Regions from separate parts of the Paenisporosarcina sp. FSL H8-0542 genome, predicted to be linked through region 1. Evidence: riboswitches for the same ligand, from Rfam matches in the RefSeq annotation. Region 1 holds a riboswitch; each other region holds the start of a gene.
What was found. A riboswitch is a leader RNA that binds a small molecule or an ion and turns the genes downstream of it on or off. The one in region 1 is predicted to bind S-adenosylmethionine.
Positions count from the first base shown of each region.

Region 2: linked by a shared signal. The riboswitch ahead of MHH33_RS00755 (2,3-diketo-5-methylthiopentyl-1-phosphate enolase) and the one ahead of MHH33_RS15580 (O-acetylhomoserine aminocarboxypropyltransferase/cysteine synthase family protein) in region 1 are both predicted to bind S-adenosylmethionine.
Region 3: linked by a shared signal. The riboswitch ahead of metK (methionine adenosyltransferase) and the one ahead of MHH33_RS15580 (O-acetylhomoserine aminocarboxypropyltransferase/cysteine synthase family protein) in region 1 are both predicted to bind S-adenosylmethionine.

Region 1 covers NZ_CP152050.1:3,102,252-3,108,320, forward strand. The annotation lists gene MHH33_RS15580 (O-acetylhomoserine aminocarboxypropyltransferase/cysteine synthase family protein) at 14-1,303, opposite strand; SAM riboswitch class I at 1,421-1,538, opposite strand; gene MHH33_RS15585 (glycerol-3-phosphate acyltransferase) at 1,678-2,328, shown strand; gene pepT (peptidase T) at 2,517-3,743, shown strand; gene MHH33_RS15595 (ABC transporter ATP-binding protein) at 4,041-4,868, shown strand; gene MHH33_RS15600 (IucA/IucC family C-terminal-domain containing protein) at 4,871-5,539, shown strand; gene MHH33_RS15605 (hypothetical protein) at 5,656-6,069, shown strand, end outside.
Region 2 covers NZ_CP152050.1:134,922-140,990, forward strand. The annotation lists gene MHH33_RS00725 (VOC family protein) at 1-277, opposite strand, end outside; gene corA (magnesium/cobalt transporter CorA) at 427-1,389, opposite strand; gene MHH33_RS00735 (hypothetical protein) at 1,623-1,757, shown strand; gene MHH33_RS00740 (hypothetical protein) at 1,940-2,218, opposite strand; guanidine-I (ykkC/yxkD leader) riboswitch at 2,388-2,491, shown strand; gene MHH33_RS00745 (multidrug efflux SMR transporter) at 2,550-2,885, shown strand; gene MHH33_RS00750 (multidrug efflux SMR transporter) at 2,885-3,199, shown strand; SAM riboswitch class I at 3,353-3,457, shown strand; gene MHH33_RS00755 (2,3-diketo-5-methylthiopentyl-1-phosphate enolase) at 3,530-4,744, shown strand; gene MHH33_RS00760 (2-hydroxy-3-keto-5-methylthiopentenyl-1-phosphate phosphatase) at 4,741-5,400, shown strand; gene MHH33_RS00765 (methylthioribulose 1-phosphate dehydratase) at 5,397-6,026, shown strand; gene MHH33_RS00770 (cupin domain-containing protein) at 6,029-6,069, shown strand, end outside.
Region 3 covers NZ_CP152050.1:1,104,232-1,110,300, reverse strand. The annotation lists gene MHH33_RS06040 (gamma carbonic anhydrase family protein) at 22-540, shown strand; gene metK (methionine adenosyltransferase) at 694-1,890, opposite strand; SAM riboswitch class I at 2,090-2,213, opposite strand; gene pckA (phosphoenolpyruvate carboxykinase (ATP)) at 2,411-3,997, shown strand; gene MHH33_RS06025 (hypothetical protein) at 4,038-4,478, opposite strand; gene MHH33_RS06020 (hypothetical protein) at 4,496-4,945, opposite strand; gene MHH33_RS06015 (prolyl oligopeptidase family serine peptidase) at 4,949-5,734, opposite strand; gene MHH33_RS06010 (NUDIX domain-containing protein) at 5,673-6,069, opposite strand, start outside.

The DNA.
Region 1 (6,069 bases):
ATTCACCTCCACATTAAACCGTTACGACGGTGGCATGTTCTATTGCTTTCCCCAAATCGGCTACCAGGTCTTTCACAGATTCCAATCCTACTGATAGACGAATCAACTCTTCCGTTACACCCGATTGCTTCAACTCTTCACTGCTTAACTGTTGATGGGTTGTTGAAGCAGGATGGATAATGAGCGATTTTGCATCCCCTACATTAGCCACATGCGACCAGATTTGGACATGGTCGATAAGTTTTCGTCCTGCTTTCCGACCTCCTTTAATGCCAAAATTCACAATCGAGCCGTATCCATTCTTTAAGTACTTGTTTGCCAATTGATGAGATGGATGAGATTCGAAACCATTGAAACTTACCCATTCTACTGCCGGATGATTTGCTAAGTATTGTGCGACTGCAATTGCATTTTCATTATGTTTCGGTACGCGGAGATGCAATGTTTCAAGACCTTGCAAAAAAGCGAATGCATTATCCGGGCTTAGGCATGGACCGAAGTCACGCAGTAGCTGGACCCGCAGTTTAATCGCGAAAGCCACTTGGGGGACATCAATCCCGTAACGAAGGCCATGGTAGCTCGTATCCGGTTCCGTAAAGCCAGGAAACTTCTCGCTGTTCCAATCAAACTTACCTGCATCCACAACGACACCGCCGATTGACGTACCGTGTCCCCCAATCCATTTCGTAGCTGAATGAACGACTACATCCGCACCGAATTCGATAGGGTTGCTTCCGTATGGCGTTGCAAACGTATTATCGATAATCAACGGAATTCCGTTCTCGTGTGCAATGTCAGCTACAGCTTCTACGTCCAAAACATGAAGGCTTGGGTTTCCGATGATTTCCCCGAAAATGGCTTTCGTTTTATCGGTAATGGCCCCGCGGAAATTCTCAGGATCGGTGGAATCTACAAACTTCACCGTGATTCCATACCGTGGAAGTGTATTGGCAAATAGATTGTAGGTCCCACCATACAAATTGCCAGCAGCGACGATTTCATCACCGGCTCCTGCTACATTCAGAATGGAGAAGGCTATCGCAGCCATGCCACTCGATAGGGCTACCGCTGCTGTGCCACCTTCCAATAACGCGATTCGCTGTTCAAATACGTCCACAGTCGGGTTGCCGATGCGTGAATAAATGTGTCCAGTTTCCTGCAAGGCGAATAAGTTTTGGGCATGTTCCGTATCTCTGAAAACAAAAGAAGTTGTTTTGTGGATTGGCACTGCACGGGAACCCGTGATTGGGTCCGGCTGCTGACCTCCGTGTAAAAGTAGAGTTTCCGGTTGAAGATTTGTCATTGTTTTCCCTCCTGGATTGTGTTTTAGATGGAAGTGTGGAGGCGAAAGAGGAGTTTTATGAACAGAAAAAAGCCCCGTCTTCGCTTAAGAAGAGGGGCTCACAAGTGCGTGATCCTCCTCTTATCTTTCAGATCTCCACTAAAGAAATCTGTAGGAATTAGCACCTTTGCAAGTTAATCACTTGCCGGTTGCCGGGCATCGCAGGGCCTAGTCCCTCCGCCACTCTAGATAAGAGTATTTGATTTAGTTTTCCATCTTGAGAATCAGTATATGTTTAATATCCATAAATAGTCAAGAATTATTTATATAATTTTTTGAAACTTCTGCCAACACTCAAACGTTTAAAGAGTTAGTGAAAAAAAGGGGTTGGGAATATGAATCTTGCATTATGGGTGCTAATCACCTTACTATCAGGTTATTTAATTGGCTGTCTCCATGGTTCAAATGTGGCGCAACGGCTTTCTGGGGTGAATGTAAAGGAACAGGGAGTAAAGAATGCGGGGGCATCCAATGCCACTATTGTATTAGGCTGGAAATACGGGGCACTCGTTGCATTTGTTGATATTGGTAAAGGAATACTTGCAATCGTCCTTTTGCGTCTTATATTCGAATCTACTGATCTTTCCTTGGAGTATCAATGGGTCCTATTATTTCTTGTGGGGGCATCTGTCGTAATAGGTCACAATTATCCATTTCAGATGCATTTTGATGGTGGTAAAGGAACGGCATCTGTTATTGGAGTGATGTTAGTACTGGATTGGAGAATCGGATTGGTTGGACTTATCTTGCTGATTGTCGTTTCATTGGTGACAGATTACTTATTAATCGGTGTACTGTTCTTATATATTACATATATCATTTTAGCCTTTTTGATTACAGAAAGTACTATGCCAATTGTCATAACCACCGCACTCTTCTTACTTGCGTTATGGAAGCATCGCGAGAATATACACCGTTTGAGATCCGGGATGGAACCACGAGTTTCTTCGGTTATCAAAAAGAAAAAAGTGACTCACTCCAATTAATTGGGGAATCCATTTTTTATTCCGAATTTACTAAAAAGTCGTTAAAATTTCATTCGGCCAGAACAATCATTATTCCGTGAACCGAATGAAAGTGCTAAACTGAGGTAAGGGGTAAAGACTACTGGCCCGCATCATGTCGGTCAATATCTGCCCGACTCCGAACCAACTTTTCTAAGGGAGATGAAACCATGCAAGAAACATTAATCGAACGCCTTGTACGTTATGCCAAAATTGATACACAATCAGATGCTGAAAGCACCACTTGTCCATCTACACCAGGTCAGTGGGACTTATTGCACGAACTAGAAAAAGAATTGGCTTCAATCGGAATGGAAGACATTTCACTTGATGACAATGGTTATTTATTTGCCACTTTGCCTGCAAATTCAGAACGTGAATTGCCAACAATCGGCTTTTTAGCTCACGTCGACACAGCAACTGATTATACAGGTAAGAATGTAAACCCTCAGCGTATCGATTGCTATGAAGGTGGCGACATCCGATTAAACGAAGAAACCGTTATGTCTCCTGACGATTTCCCAGAGCTTAATAATTATATCGGGCACACTTTAATAACAACAGATGGCACGACTTTACTAGGTGCCGACAACAAAGCAGGAATTGCTGAAATTATGACAGCTATGGAGTTTCTAATTAATAATCCAGACATTAAACACGGCAAACTTCGTGTTGCCTTTACTCCAGACGAAGAAATTGGGCGTGGGCCACATAAATTTGATGTTGAAAAATTTGATGCCAAGTATGCTTATACAATGGATGGCGGACCTCTTGGAGAACTTCAATTTGAAAGTTTCAATGCAGCTGGTGCTAAAGTTATCACACGTGGGACAAGCGTTCATCCAGGTTCAGCTAAAAACAAAATGGTCAACGCTCTGACCATCGCCATGAAGTTCCAATCTTATATGCCTGCAGATGAAGTGCCTGAGAAGACTGAAGGACATGAAGGATTCATCCACTTGATGAATTTCAACGGGCATGTAGAAGAAGCCAAATTGTCTTATATCGTACGTGACTTTGACCGTGAAAAATTCGAAGCGAAGAAAGCATTATTTGAAGAAGCTGCTTCAAAAATCAAAGCAGAATACGGATCAAATGCAATTTCGTATGAACTGCATGATCAATATTTCAACATGGGTGAAAAAATTGAGCCTGTAAAAGAAATTGTCGATATTGCACATGAAGCGATGACGAATCTATCAATTAATCCATTAGTCATCCCAATTCGTGGAGGTACTGACGGTTCACAATTATCATATATGGGCATGCCAACACCTAATATCTTTACAGGTGGCGAAAACTATCATGGAAAATATGAATACATTTCAGTCGATAACATGGAAAAAGCAACCAAAGTCATGATTGAAATGATTCAACTGTTTGAAAGACAAGCTTAATATTGCCATAACACAAGCATTGACTGTCCTCCTGACAGACTGTGCTTGTTTTTTTATGGAATTTCCTATGACATTGAATTTCCCAATAAACGTCACCTAATTTTGCACCATCCGGCATATATTTTATGGGAATCGTAGAAAACATCATAAGCAGGTCATGATTACTTATCCTGCACCGACAACTTCACAATTTTGTAAAGACTTTTCCAGTAATTAATGAAAATCATTCTCATTAATTCTTTGTTTTATGGTATGATGTCTTAAGTGAGAACACCTATCAGTTAGATGGAGGTTACAATGATGCATACTGCTGTTAAAGCTGAATCCCTTTCAATTGGATATTCTGATCATTTACTATTTGAGAATTTAAATTTACATATACCCCGTGGAGAAATTTCCGTTTTTGTTGGCAGCAATGGCTGCGGAAAGTCAACGTTGCTTCGTTCTATTGCACGTTTATTGAAACCGACAACCGGTTCTGTCCTATTGGAAGGAAAAGATGTTCACCGCATGTCTTCCAAAGAAGTGGCTAAAAAAATGGGTATACTGCCTCAATCACCCGTTTCACCAGAAGGTCTGACGGTTCATGATTTGGTGAAGCAAGGCCGTTATCCCCACCAGTCATGGTTGAAGCGCTGGACTGAAGAAGATACAGAAAAAGTGGAAGCCGCAATGGAAGCAACGCGAATTAGCGATCTTCGTGACCGCGCCGTTGATACATTATCCGGTGGCCAACGACAACGTGCTTGGATTGCAATGACACTCGCTCAAGATACCGATCTCATCTTGCTTGATGAACCTACGACTTATTTGGACATGACGCACCAAATTGAAATTTTGGATTTGCTGTTTGAATTAAATGAGAAAAAAGATCGTACCATCGTGATGGTATTACATGATTTGAACTTAGCATCCCGATACGCCCACAATATCATTGCCATTAAAAATGGCGATGTCCATGCTCAAGGTAAACCGGAAGATATCATTACTTGTGATTTAGTTAGATCAGTATTTGGTATGGAATGCCAAGTTTCAAAAGATCCAATGTTCGGCACACCTCATTGCATCCCTTATGGTCGGGGACGCTGTGTAGTACCAGAATTACGAGTTTCTACAGGTGCGTAAGTATGAAGAATACTCTTAAACAACTTTCTGTGTTTGTCGATGATGACCGTCAGCCCGTTATGACACTCGGTGAGGCTCATACTGCACATGGCATAAACAGAATGCTTCAAACTGTTCGAGACATAACGGATGCACCAACGGATGCCGTTGCTGCATCTGTTTTTTTTCGCCGCATTGGTTTCTTGTTAGCAGCTCAATTCAATACGATTGCGGTACACAAGCAAGTTTTTGCCGGACCTTTAAACCACATTGGTATTATTCAGGACGACTATACAATTAAGTTCACAGTACCAAGTGAAGGCTATATCAAAGTGCAAGATGAAGAACAAGCTTTGCGATTCGTTCTGGACACCTATGGTCATCCTCTAGTTGAATTCTTTAGTCAACATGCGAAGATCCCTAAGTTGATTTTATGGGAAAATATATGGGGGTACGTCATATGGGTTTACAGTCAACTTATTCAGGATGGTGTTACGACCGCCTCATCGAATCTGGAATTTTTGTTGCTAGAAAGCACGTGGAAACCGCAAATGAGACGTTCACCTTTTAAGCAATTTTTGCAAAACCAATCAGCCCTTAATGCAATGAAAGACTATAAACGAGTTACATGTTGTTTATTAAAAGAAATGCCTAATACCAATAGATGCTCCTATTGCCCACACGCTGACTAAGCGTGTTTTTTTAATCTTTCCGAATAAATTTATTGTCCGACCCCCTTAAGTTATTAATATATTTCGAAAAATGTATTAGCGTCTAAGGGATGCAAATTTATTAAGAGGTGAAGAAAATGAAAAATTGGAAAAAAGCAAGCGCTGCTATATTAGCTGCAGGACTTATTACAACTTCTGCTGGACAAGTTTGGGCCAACGAAACTGAAAAAGTAGATTCTAGTTTAGAAGTTTCTCAAGACACTACTGTTACAGCTGAAGATTTAGAAATCGCTTCATTAGTTCCAACTGGTTATACTGCCAACAATATTTTTGCACTATCTAAAAACATTGAGAAAATTAGTAATCCAACTGCAAAAGCTGCATTGCAAAAAAACATTGATAAAGCATTAGCTAAATGGGCTGAGAAAAATGCTGAAACACCTGAAGTTCCTGAAGTAGAACTTCCTGAAACTCCAGAAGCTCCAGAAGCGGAACTTCCAGAAACTCTAGAAGTTGAAGTTCCTGAAACTGATGTTCCTGTAGTTGAAGCT
Region 2 (6,069 bases), 660 kb from region 1:
CATTGAAATCCTTGTGTATACTTTCTAAAGCAGATAATCCATTCACTTCAAAGGTAATAGAGAAATGTTCATTCCCATTAATGTCATAGAAGTTCGAGCTTTGATTATCTCTAGACTTAACAAGGAATATACTTTGGTTAGCTAAATTAAGAATAGCTTTATCGTTGTCTTTGTAGCTTAATTCAGCACCTAATTTGTGTACATACCATTCCGAAGATAGCTCTACGTCTGTAACAGGTAAATATGTAGTTCCAACTCTTAGTAACTTTTCCTTCATCTTATAATCCTCCCCAAAAATTTTCTGAAATTGAGTTCTTCATCCTATTTCTATTTTCGATACTACAATGGGAAAATCCTGTTTGAACTTATGAACTGGAAACCGATCAAATAAAAAACCATCTCCTTTTTTTCGGGAGATGGTTTTCATTATGATTTGAATAAATTCAGCCAGCCTTTGTATTTAAACCAGGCGAACATTAACAATCCGATAAGTGCCATTCCGCCTAAAGCGAAAAAGTAGCCGTATTTCGTCTCGAGTTCCGGCATGTTTTCAAAGTTCATGCCATATACCCCTGCTACAAATGTTAGTGGAATGAAAATGGAGGATACAATCGTTAAAATCATCATGATTCGGTTCATTCGATTGGAGTTCATTGCCATATAGCTATCTCGAATATCCGCTGTAAGTTCTCGGTTTGACTCCACAATTTCTGTCAGTTTGACGAGGTGATCAGAAATATCCGCAAAGTAGGAATGTTCGTGCTGTTGAAGGTTAAAACGACTCGAGTTTAATACACGGTACATCAAATCACGCATCGGCAAAATCGTTCGGCGCAACCATAACAAGTCACTGCGCATTTCAAAGACGGTATCCATCGAAAAATGCTTCATATCAAACGTCATCTGATCTTCAATTTCGTTCAAATGGTCCTCAATCTTGTACACAAGTGGAAAGTAGGAATCAACCACTTTGTCGAGAATTTGATACATCGCATAAATCGCTCCACGTTCCCAGAAGGAAGCATCGCGTTGCAATTTTTCTCGAACCAAGTCCAATTCTTGAACGGCATTATGATGGAAAGTAACAACAAAATTCTTTCCGACGAATAAATCCAACTCCTCGGCTTCAAGCGTCTCTTCATTCAGCGTATGGACGACAAAGAAATGATATCCATCGTGGTAATCGACTTTCGGGCGCTGCAAGCGGTGTAAACAATCTTCAATCGCCAGTGGATGGAAATGAAAGAACGAATCAAGCAAAGCCCATTCAGTGGCTGATGGTTTGTCAAAATCAATCCAGTACCAGTCGAATGACTTTTTATGTAGATCTTCTAAAGGAAAGTCCATTTCTAATTGGCTATCAACGGTAACTCCAAATGTTCGAATCATAAGTAAAACCTCGTTTCACACGGTAAATTCTAGTAGTAGTTTACCACGAAAGTTCGATGTGCTTGTATTGAAGCCAACAAAATTCGTTTGAAAAAGGAGAAGTTACCAGTTGATTTCTTATAACTTCGCATTAAAAGCTCATTTTCTAAATAATGTCTTAACAAGTCATTCACATCCTCTTCATATTCATCGACTACACTAAAGGTGCAAGCTCAAATCCAAGGAGGTCCTACATGAGTCAAACACGTTTGAAAAAGAAAGCTTTACCTATCGCAATCCTTTCGTTTTTAGCCATCAGTGGAGTCGCGGGAACCATTGCCACATTTCCATTTCATAAACGACAACGAATACCTCTAAAAGCTAGATAAAGGAAAAATAAAAAATGCGATTTAAAGGAGAGTCATTAACGTGGAAATTCAACGAAGACCTTGGAAAAAAATATCTTTGACGCGATTTATGGACTTTATAAGTAAGTCCACTCAAAGAGCACAAGAAAAGAGATTTTCTCAATTAAATTCATCACAGACACCTTGGAATTAACTAAACGCAGTCATATATAAATAAATTGATTCACTTTAATACTCTCATTTCTAATGGAGAGTTTTTTCTTGTTTAAAAACTCAATCATATGGGGATCTTTAATAACTTTTTCATGCGCTAACAAATACGAAATCGGGATGAGAAGAAAAAGAATGATCAATCCAATCATCGTACCAAGCGGAGAGATAGGAAGTAGATTACCTGCAAAAAAACCAAGTAACTGATAAAAAATGACGAAAATGACGATGGACATGATCAAAATAATGATCTTATTTTTGAAGGTTTTCATTGTGATTCTCCTTCCGCAACAACCAAATATATTACCATTAAGTATTACATTTACTTCCAATTGTTACAACTGTTTCTTTAAAGCGAGCGCATCGTTTGACTCTCTGTAAAATATAGTTTATTCTAGCCATGGAATTAATAAATGCATAAAGCGCCATTTTCACAATGGCGGCCAAGTTTTCTAGGGTTCCGCAAACAACCGGTTTGGTCTGGTCCAAGAGAAAACGCTTTGCACACACGCAAAGATACACGGAAGGATAAAAGCCTGGGAGATGACGTATGATACGTTTATCTCTCGGGCTTATTTTGATTTGGAAAAGGAGTATGTTTTCATGAATAAAGAATGGATGAAAGTCTTCATAGCAGCATTTTTTGAAGTGTTTTGGGTAATTGGTCTCAAGCATGCGGATGATATCTGGACATGGTTGGGCACGGCAATTGCGATTTCGGTGAGTTTCTATTTAATGATTATGGCAGGGAAAACACTTCCTGTTGGAACCGTGTATGCAGTGTTTGTCGGACTTGGTACAGCTGGTACAGTGATTGCGGATATCCTCTTTTTCGGGGAATCATTTAGTATCGCAAAAATTGCCTTGATTGCACTTCTGTTAATTGGGGTTGTCGGGCTTAAGCTGGTGACAAAAGAACAGGAAGAGGTGGAATCCTAATGGCGTGGATATTCTTAGTCATTGCTGGATTGTTTGAAATGACAGGTGTGGCGATGATCAGTCAAGTGCATAAAAGTCGCAATTGGAAGTCCATTAGCGGATTGTTCGCAAGCTTTTTGGCAAGCTTCCTGTTCCTTGCACTCGCCATGGAAACCCTTCCGATGGGTACGGCATACGCAGTGTGGACTGGTATTGGTGCTTCAGGTGGAGCGATTTTAGGCATGATTTTATACGGGGAGCCTAAAACATGGTTGCGCATGCTGTTTATTGCCATGGTGTTAGGAGCGGCTGTCGGTTTGAAATTTATTTCTTAGGACTGTCATATCTATTTCCCGGCAAACATAGCATAGCTTTATCACACATATAAAAAGCAGTATATTTTAATTTATTAGAAAATTATGTTGACAAGTATTTTGCACCCTGTCATAATCCAATTTAGATTTTAAAAAAATATCATATCTACATTTTTCTTATCAAGAGCAGGTGGAGGGACTAGCCCTATGAAACCCGGCAACCGACTTACGCGAGTAGGCACGGTGCTAATTCTTGCAGCAGTAGCTGACAGATAAGAGGATGTTAGTTCAACTACTAACCTCTTCTTTTTTGTGAAGAGGTTTTTTATTTTCCCTAAAGAGGTGAAGACATTGAGTGAAGTAGTCGCGACTTATTTAGTCCATAGCATAGAAGAAAATTTAGAAAAAAAAGCAGAAGGCATCGCACTTGGCTTGACGGTCGGATCATGGACCGACTTACCACAACTGGAACAACAGCAACTGAAGAAACATAAGGGACGCGTTGTATCTGTCGAAAAAGAAAATAGTCAATTAGAAAGCAGAACGAAAGGAATTATTCGCATTGCATACCCCACGGCGAATTTCAGTCCTGATTTGCCAGCCATTTTAACGACGACTTTTGGCAAGTTATCACTGGACGGGGAAATCAAATTAATTGATTTGGAGTTCAGTCCGGAATTAACGGGACACTTTCCAGGGCCGAAATTCGGCACAGAAGGCATACGACAACTGACAGGCGTGCAAGAACGACCATTTGTCATGAGTATCTTTAAAGGCATACTCGGGAAAGATTTGGACTTTTTACTGACACAACTGGAACACCAAGCACGCGGTGGTGTGGATTTTGTGAAAGATGATGAAATTTTATTCGAAAACGAGTCGACGCCTTTTGAACAACGGATTGTAAAAGGACGTGAAGTACTCGAGCATGTTCTCTCGGAGACAGGTCACCGCACACGTTACGCAGTGAATTTGACAGGACGTACATTCGACTTAAGAGACAAAGCAAGACATGCGACAGAGCTAGGGGCAGATATGTTGCTGTTTAATGTTTATGCATACGGATTGGATACACTGCAAAGTTTAGCTGAAGATCCAGAAATTGCGATTCCGATAATGGCACACCCAGCCGTTTCGGGAGCATTCACTCCATCCCGAAAGTATGGTCTCTCAAACCACCTCGCACTGGGTAAAATATTGCGACTTGCCGGGGCGGATTTCTCGTTATTTCCTTCACCGTATGGCAGTGTGGCCTTGGAAAAATCAGAAACATTACAAATTGCAGAAGCACTCCAGGTTCCTGGTTTGATAAAGACCTCTTTGCCAGTGCCTTCAGCCGGAATTCATCCGGGCATGGTGCCGCAACTGATTGAAGACTTTGGTATTGATTCCGTCATCAATGCAGGTGGCGGGGTGCACGGACATCCAGCAGGTTCTGTGGCGGGGGGAAAAGCATTCAGGCAAGCGGTTGATGCAACGCTTTCAAGAAAGACCTTATCAGAGGCTGCACAAACAAATGCAGAACTGCAACAAGCACTGGAATTGTGGGGTGACAAAGTACGATGACACAACCCGTTATATTTTGTGATTTTGATGGCACGATTACCACGAAAGATAACATTATGGCCATCATGAAAAAATTCGCACCACCTGAGTGGGAGCCGATTAAAGACCAGATTCTCGGCCAACAAATAACCATTCAACAAGGCGTAACACAACTTTTCAACTTGCTATCAACCGACCAAAAAGATGAAATTACCCAATTTGTATTGAAACAGGCACAAATTCGAGAAGGATTTGAGGATTTTGTGGCCTATACGAAAGCACAGAAGATTCCACTCTTTATTGTATCTGGAGGCATTGATTTCTTTGTTAAGCCACTCGTGAAGGAACATATAGAAGACGACCGTATTTACTGCAACGTGGCAGATTTTTCTGGAGAAACCATCATAATCAACTGGCCTCATACATGCGATGAACATTGCTCGAATGGCTGTGGTTGTTGTAAACCATCCATCATTCGCAAACTGAGTGACGACAACACTTACAAAATCGTCATCGGTGATTCCATTACCGATTTGCAAGCGGCCAAACTGGCAGACAAAGTCATAGCGCGGGACTTCCTCATTGAAAAGTGCGAAGAACTCGATATTCCTTTTGAGCCATTTGAAACATTTACAGACGTGATTCACATTTTAAAGCAATTGGAGGTACGCACATGAGCAATTACTTTTCCCGCTGGAACGAGCTTGCGGCCATAAAAAAAGAACTCGCAGACCGCGATTGGTTCTACGGCACGAGTGGTAATTTATCGATTAAGGTAACGAATGAACCGGTTACATTCCTCGTTACAGCATCCGGTAAGGACAAACGGAAATTCACGGATCATGACTTTTTACTGGTTGATGCAACTGGTGAAAAATTGGAGGAAACGATGTCAAAGCCATCGGCCGAAACGTTGCTCCACGCTAAGATTTATAACAAAACAAATGCCGGTTGTGTCCTTCATGTGCACACGATTGACAACAATGTCATCACAGAACTGTATAAACATGATACACATATCGATTTCACCGGAAATGAAATTATTAAAGCACTCGGTTCCTGGGAACAAGATGCCAAAGTCAGCATTCCGATCATTCCAAATGTCGCGCATATCCCGACACTTGCTGAACAATTTGATCGTTATGTAACAGGGGACACGGGAGCAATCCTGATTAAAAATCACGGCATCACGGTGTGGGGCAAAGACGCTTTTGAAGCGAAAAAATATTTGGAAGCATGGGAATTTTTATTCTCGTACCAAGTGAAAATAGCAACTATAAAACATGTAGTGGGGAGTTATTAAAAATGGCATACATTCGCAAACACGCAAACAACGAACGCATTGA
Region 3 (6,069 bases), 1.6 Mb from region 1:
AGAAGAAACGAGGTTTTTTGAATGATTTACCCTTTTAAAGATAAAACACCCATGATTGACCCATCTGTTTATATTGCTGATTATGTCACAATAAGTGGTGACGTGACAATCGGTCCAGAGTCCACTATTTGGTTTAATACCATTATTCGTGGTGATGTCAATGCGACTCGAATCGGCCGCAAAGTTAATATTCAAGATTTGTGTTGCCTTCATCAAAGCCCTGCCGCTCCATTAATTTTGGAAGATGAAGTCACCATCGGTCACCAAGTAACTCTACATAGCTGTACCGTACGAAAAGGCGCCTTAATTGGCATGGGTTCCATTGTCCTGGATGGCGCAGAGATTGGTGAAGGTGCATTTATCGGGGCAGGTAGCTTGGTTCCACCCGGTAAAGTAATTCCCCCAGGTATGCTTGCATTGGGACGTCCGGCAAAAGTGGTTCGGGAGTTGAATGCTGAAGACAAACTAGATATGGAACGTATTGTGAGAGAATATGCTGAAAAAGGACAGATTTATAAGGAAATGCAACAACAAAAGTAAACGGATAGTAAGGACCGGGTGATAGAGCCCGGTCCTTTTAATATGTTGAAGCATTCTTAAATTTATTCCCGTTCAAATTGATTTGTTCCCTTTCGCCCACTAATTTCCAATAAAAAAGCCATTCTAGGGCATACCCAGAATGGCTTCTCAATCTTAAACGCCTGCTTTTTCTTTCAAAGTAGCCGCTCTGTCTGTTTTCTCCCATGGTACATCCAAGTCTGTGCGACCGAAGTGTCCATAAGCAGCTGTCTGCTTGTAAATCGGACGACGTAGATCTAACATTTTGATGATTCCAGCTGGGCGAAGGTCGAATGAATCGCGAACAATTTCAACAAGTTTCGATTCTTCTACAGTGCCTGTACCAAAAGTATCGATTGCAATTGATACTGGTTGTGCAACACCGATTGCATATGCAAGTTGAACTTCGCAACGGTCAGCAAGTCCTGCTGCTACGATGTTTTTCGCTACATAACGTGCTGCATATGCTGCTGAACGGTCAACTTTTGTCGCATCTTTACCAGAGAATGCGCCGCCACCGTGACGAGCGTATCCACCGTAAGTATCAACGATAATTTTGCGACCAGTTAAACCAGCATCCCCTTGTGGTCCACCAATTACGAAGCGACCAGTTGGATTAATGAAGTATTTTGTATTTTCGTCAATTAATTCTGCCGGAACGACAGGATTGATGACATGTTCTTTCAAGTTGCGTTGAATTTGCTCAAGAGTTACTTCTGGGTGATGTTGAGTAGAAATAACGATTGTGTCAATGCGCAACGGTTTATTGTTTTCATCATATTCTACAGTTACTTGTGTTTTGCCATCTGGACGTAAGTATGGAAGAATTTCTTCTTTACGAACTAATGCTAAACGACGAGCTAACTTATGAGCCATACTAATTGGAAGAGGCATTAATTCCGGTGTTTCATTACAAGCAAAACCGAACATTAAACCTTGGTCACCTGCACCGATTGCTTCGATGTCTGAATCTGTCATCGAACCTTCACGTGCTTCTAGTGCTCTGTCAACGCCCATTGCGATGTCGGCAGATTGCTCATCGATTGCGGTCAATACTGCAGAAGTCTCTGAGTCAAAACCATATTTTGCACGAGTGTAGCCAATTTCACGAACTGTTTCACGTACAACTTTTTGAATATCCACATAAGCAGATGTTGTGATTTCTCCAGCAACAAGCACTAAACCTGTTGTTACAGTTGTTTCACAAGCGACACGTGCGTTCGGGTCTTCTGTTAATATAGCATCTAAAATTGCGTCTGAGATTTGATCACAAATCTTATCCGGATGCCCTTCTGTTACTGATTCTGATGTAAATAGACGACGAGTTGTCATTTAATATTCCTCCTATATCCTTCGAGATTGCTCTCGGAAAATTCAAACGGTACTCATTTCCCATGTCCAGCTTATTCATTAGAATAAAACCTTCCGCCTTTTCGGGCTTCTGCACACGAGGATAAAGGGAGATGTCATAAAAAAAACCCTCTCTCACGTAAAAACATGAGGAAAGGCATTCGTTAATAGGCACCTTTCACTCTTATCATCCAAGGAATACACCTTGCTTCAGGTTCAGCACCTTTGCCAATTACTACTTGGTTCATAACTGCAGGTTGCCGGGTTTCATAGGGCCTGACCCCTCCACCAGCTCGGGATAAGAGTATCCGTTCAGTTTTACATCATAATAAACTAATGAAGCCTTGTCAAATATTTTTTTCGTTCTATATAAATGTTCGAAAATCAGATAAAATTAATTAGGCTATTAGTGTAGATTATTAAGCGTAATGTGTTATACTAATTTTCGAATCAAGGTTAACCCGATATAAGGGTAATATACGATAAAGGAAGGTACATATACATGAATTCAGTGAACACGATGAACGAGCTGAACGACTTGTTAAATGGCCAAAACGTGCATGTGCAACTTTCAGTCCCACAACTTGTGGAGAAAGCAACATTACGTGGAGAAGCTGTCTTAACACCAACTGGAGCTGTAAAAGTAGTGACAGGAAAATATACAGGACGTTCTCCTAAAGACAAATATGTTGTTGTGGAAGATAGCTCTAAAGACAAGATTGATTGGGGCTCAGTAAACCAACCAATATCATCTGAAATTTTCAACTCTTTATATAAAAAAGTTGTGAACTATTTAAAAACAAAAGAAGAGTTATTTGTCTTTAATGGCTTTGCCGGTGCGGATAAAGAATCTCGCCTTTCATTGCAAGTAATTAATGAATATGCTTGGCATAACCTTTTTGCACACCAATTATTCATTCGTCCGTCTAAAGATGAGTTGGCATCGCATGAAGCACAATTCACAATCGTTTATGCTCCGACTTTCAAAGCAGATCCTGCAATCGATGGTACAGGTTCGGAAACGTTTATCATTGTGTCAATGGAAAAACGCATCATTTTAATCGGTGGTACTGAGTATGCCGGTGAAATGAAAAAATCAATTTTCTCCATTATGAACTACTTGCTTCCTGAGCAAGGCATCCTACCGATGCACTGTTCTGCAAACGTTGGTGAAAAAGGCGATGTTGCTTTGTTCTTCGGATTGTCCGGAACAGGAAAGACAACATTATCTGCTGATGCAGATCGTAAATTAATCGGTGATGATGAGCATGGCTGGTCAGATAACGGCGTATTCAATATTGAAGGCGGCTGTTATGCAAAAGCAATTAACTTAACACGTGAAAATGAACCACAAATTTTCGATGCAATCCGTTTTGGTTCTGTATTGGAAAACGTAGTATTGGATCCAGAAACGCGTATACCCGACTACGAAAATATTTCGTTAACTGAAAATACGCGTGCTGCTTACCCATTACAAGCAATCGACAATATTGTTGATCCTTCTGTAGCGGGTCATCCAAAAACCATCATTTTCTTAACTGCTGATGCGTTTGGGGTATTACCTCCAATCAGTAAGTTGACGAAAGAACAAGCGATGTATCACTTCTTAAGCGGATTTACATCGAAGCTTGCTGGTACAGAACGTGGAATTACATCTCCACAAGCAACATTCTCAACTTGTTTCGGTTCTCCATTCCTTCCCCTTCCTGCAACTGTATATGCAGAAATGTTAGGGAAGAAAATCGATGAGCATGATGCACAAGTCTTCCTTGTAAATACTGGCTGGACAGGCGGCGAATATGGCGTTGGTAGCCGTATGAAACTTTCTTATACACGTGCGATGGTTCGTGCTGCATTGGAAGGCAAATTAGATAATGTTGAAATGGATAAAGGTTCAGCATTCGGTTTAGCTATTCCTAAAGAAGTACCTGGCGTACCTTCTGACGTATTAAACCCACGCGATGCATGGGCGGATCCAGCAGCATACGATAAAAAAGCACAAGAATTGGCTAATCGATTCCGTGAGAACTTCAATAAATTTGGATCAGTGTCTGAAGACATTATTTCTAAAGGCGGTCCAATTATCTAGAATACAAAAATGGCTTGCACTTCATGTGCAGGCCATTTTTTTACTCCGTATATTCAAAAACTGTCTCTTCGGGAAAGTAAGATTCTATCTCTTTAGCATCCTCTTTCGTTATCTGGTAGAAAAACAATTCAGATCCGTGATGTTTAACAGTACAAATATGTGCACCATTTCTCTTGAATACTAATGTATACCAGGGAATTCTTGTATGCCCTTCATTTACCCCATACAGTAGCAAGTCTTTTAGCTTCTGATTTAGAGGCATTGTAAAAATGACCAATCCACTTCCATATCGAATGGTATGAGCGAAAGGTTTAATCTTAAGAATTGCTTCTTTTTCATCTTCATGACAATGTACTTCGACTTCTGTAAACACTGGAAGTACCTCATTCATTAACGGAAACCAATAGCTAATACTCTTCCTAAGCTTGTTGGTTTCACTGGTTAGTAATAAAGAGTCGTATATTATATGTAAATTGCCCATGCCTCACCCTCCTCTGCTTACATGAGGTGTTCTTTGAAGTATTCCGCGTTCTCGATTTCAGGGAATAGCGCTTCAAATTCTTCCGCTTCTTTCTCATTTACTCCATATAATACAATTTCTGAACCATATTGTGCTATCTCAAGCATTTGAATATCTTCTTTATAAAAGAATATAGTGAACCATTTTAAACCGCCATCTGCATCAATTGAATGATTACGTAAATAGTTACAGTTTTTTTCGTTCAATGTAATTGTAAACGATTTTACAAGTCCTTGTTTCACAGAATGTGCAGAGAGTTTGGTCAATTCCTCAATATCATGCACTTCTTCCTGCCAACACTGAATTTCCACTGAAGCATATTCACGCGTATACGTATCCCAAAGCTTTTTCCAATATGACGTATCATTAGGGACCGAGGTTTTGTTAGCAGTACTGATAGTCTTTAAATGAATTCGGATATGTTTCATATATTAATCCCCTTGTCGTTTCATCCAGTCCGTTAAATCTCTGACAGTTTGTCTATTGGTTTTCGAAGGGAAATAATGTGTGTAATCTTTAAAATACCAAGTCTCAAAATTTTTATTTCCATCAATGAGTGCTCTTTCGAGACGTAAGGCATGTTCAATTCCGACATTCCCATCTTTTCGTCCATGGATAATTAGAATTTTGGCATCAATAGCACTGACATGTTTGAGTGGTTGACGAAGTTCATATGCCTCAGGTACATTCGTAGGATTACCACCAATCACCCGCTTCATCATTCTACGCATGTCTTCACGTTCCTCATAGGTGAGAACCATGTCTGACACACCTGACCAGGTGACAACCGATGTAATATCTGAACGCAGAACAGCCGTCCATAAAGCCATAATTCCTCCACGAGAAAATGCAAACAAATGAATACGGTTCACTGAAATAAACTGTCTTAATACTTCTACTCCATTGGTAGCGTCAAACCGATCTTCCCCAGCAAATTCATCTCTACCTTCGCCGCCTCTGTTCCCACGATAATAAGGGGCAAACACCACGAATCCTTGTGTGGCAAACTGAGCAATTCGAGCAGATCGAACCATACCAATGTTTTGAATACCTCCACGTAAATAGAGGATTCCCTCATACTTGCCTTCTTTGCGTGGCTCCGCGAGTAACCCTTTTACCCTGAATCCACATGACCAATAGACAATTTCCGTTAATTTAACTAGTGGATTTGGACTTGGATACGGAAGTCTGTGTACAATTGTTCCGTCTACTTTCATCTAACATCACCTGTTCCAACATTTTTCTCATTCCGTCATCTGTCATATGAAAACTAAGATTAGTTGATTTGAAAAACTCCTGTAGCGTCATCCATACAGGGCCCTCAGTCTCAAATCGTTCACTATTGTTTTCAATTGAATCAACTGTTGCACGGAAAACCGCCTTACAAAAAGGCTTACGCTCATGCACCATATATTCTGCAAACCATATTAAATTTGAAAGTTGTGCGCCTGTTTCTTCAAATACTTCCCGTTTTGCTGCTTGTTCTAACGTCTCGCCTGATTCTACTTTTCCACCGGGAAATTCAATCCCTCTTTGTGGATGTTTTGTGAGC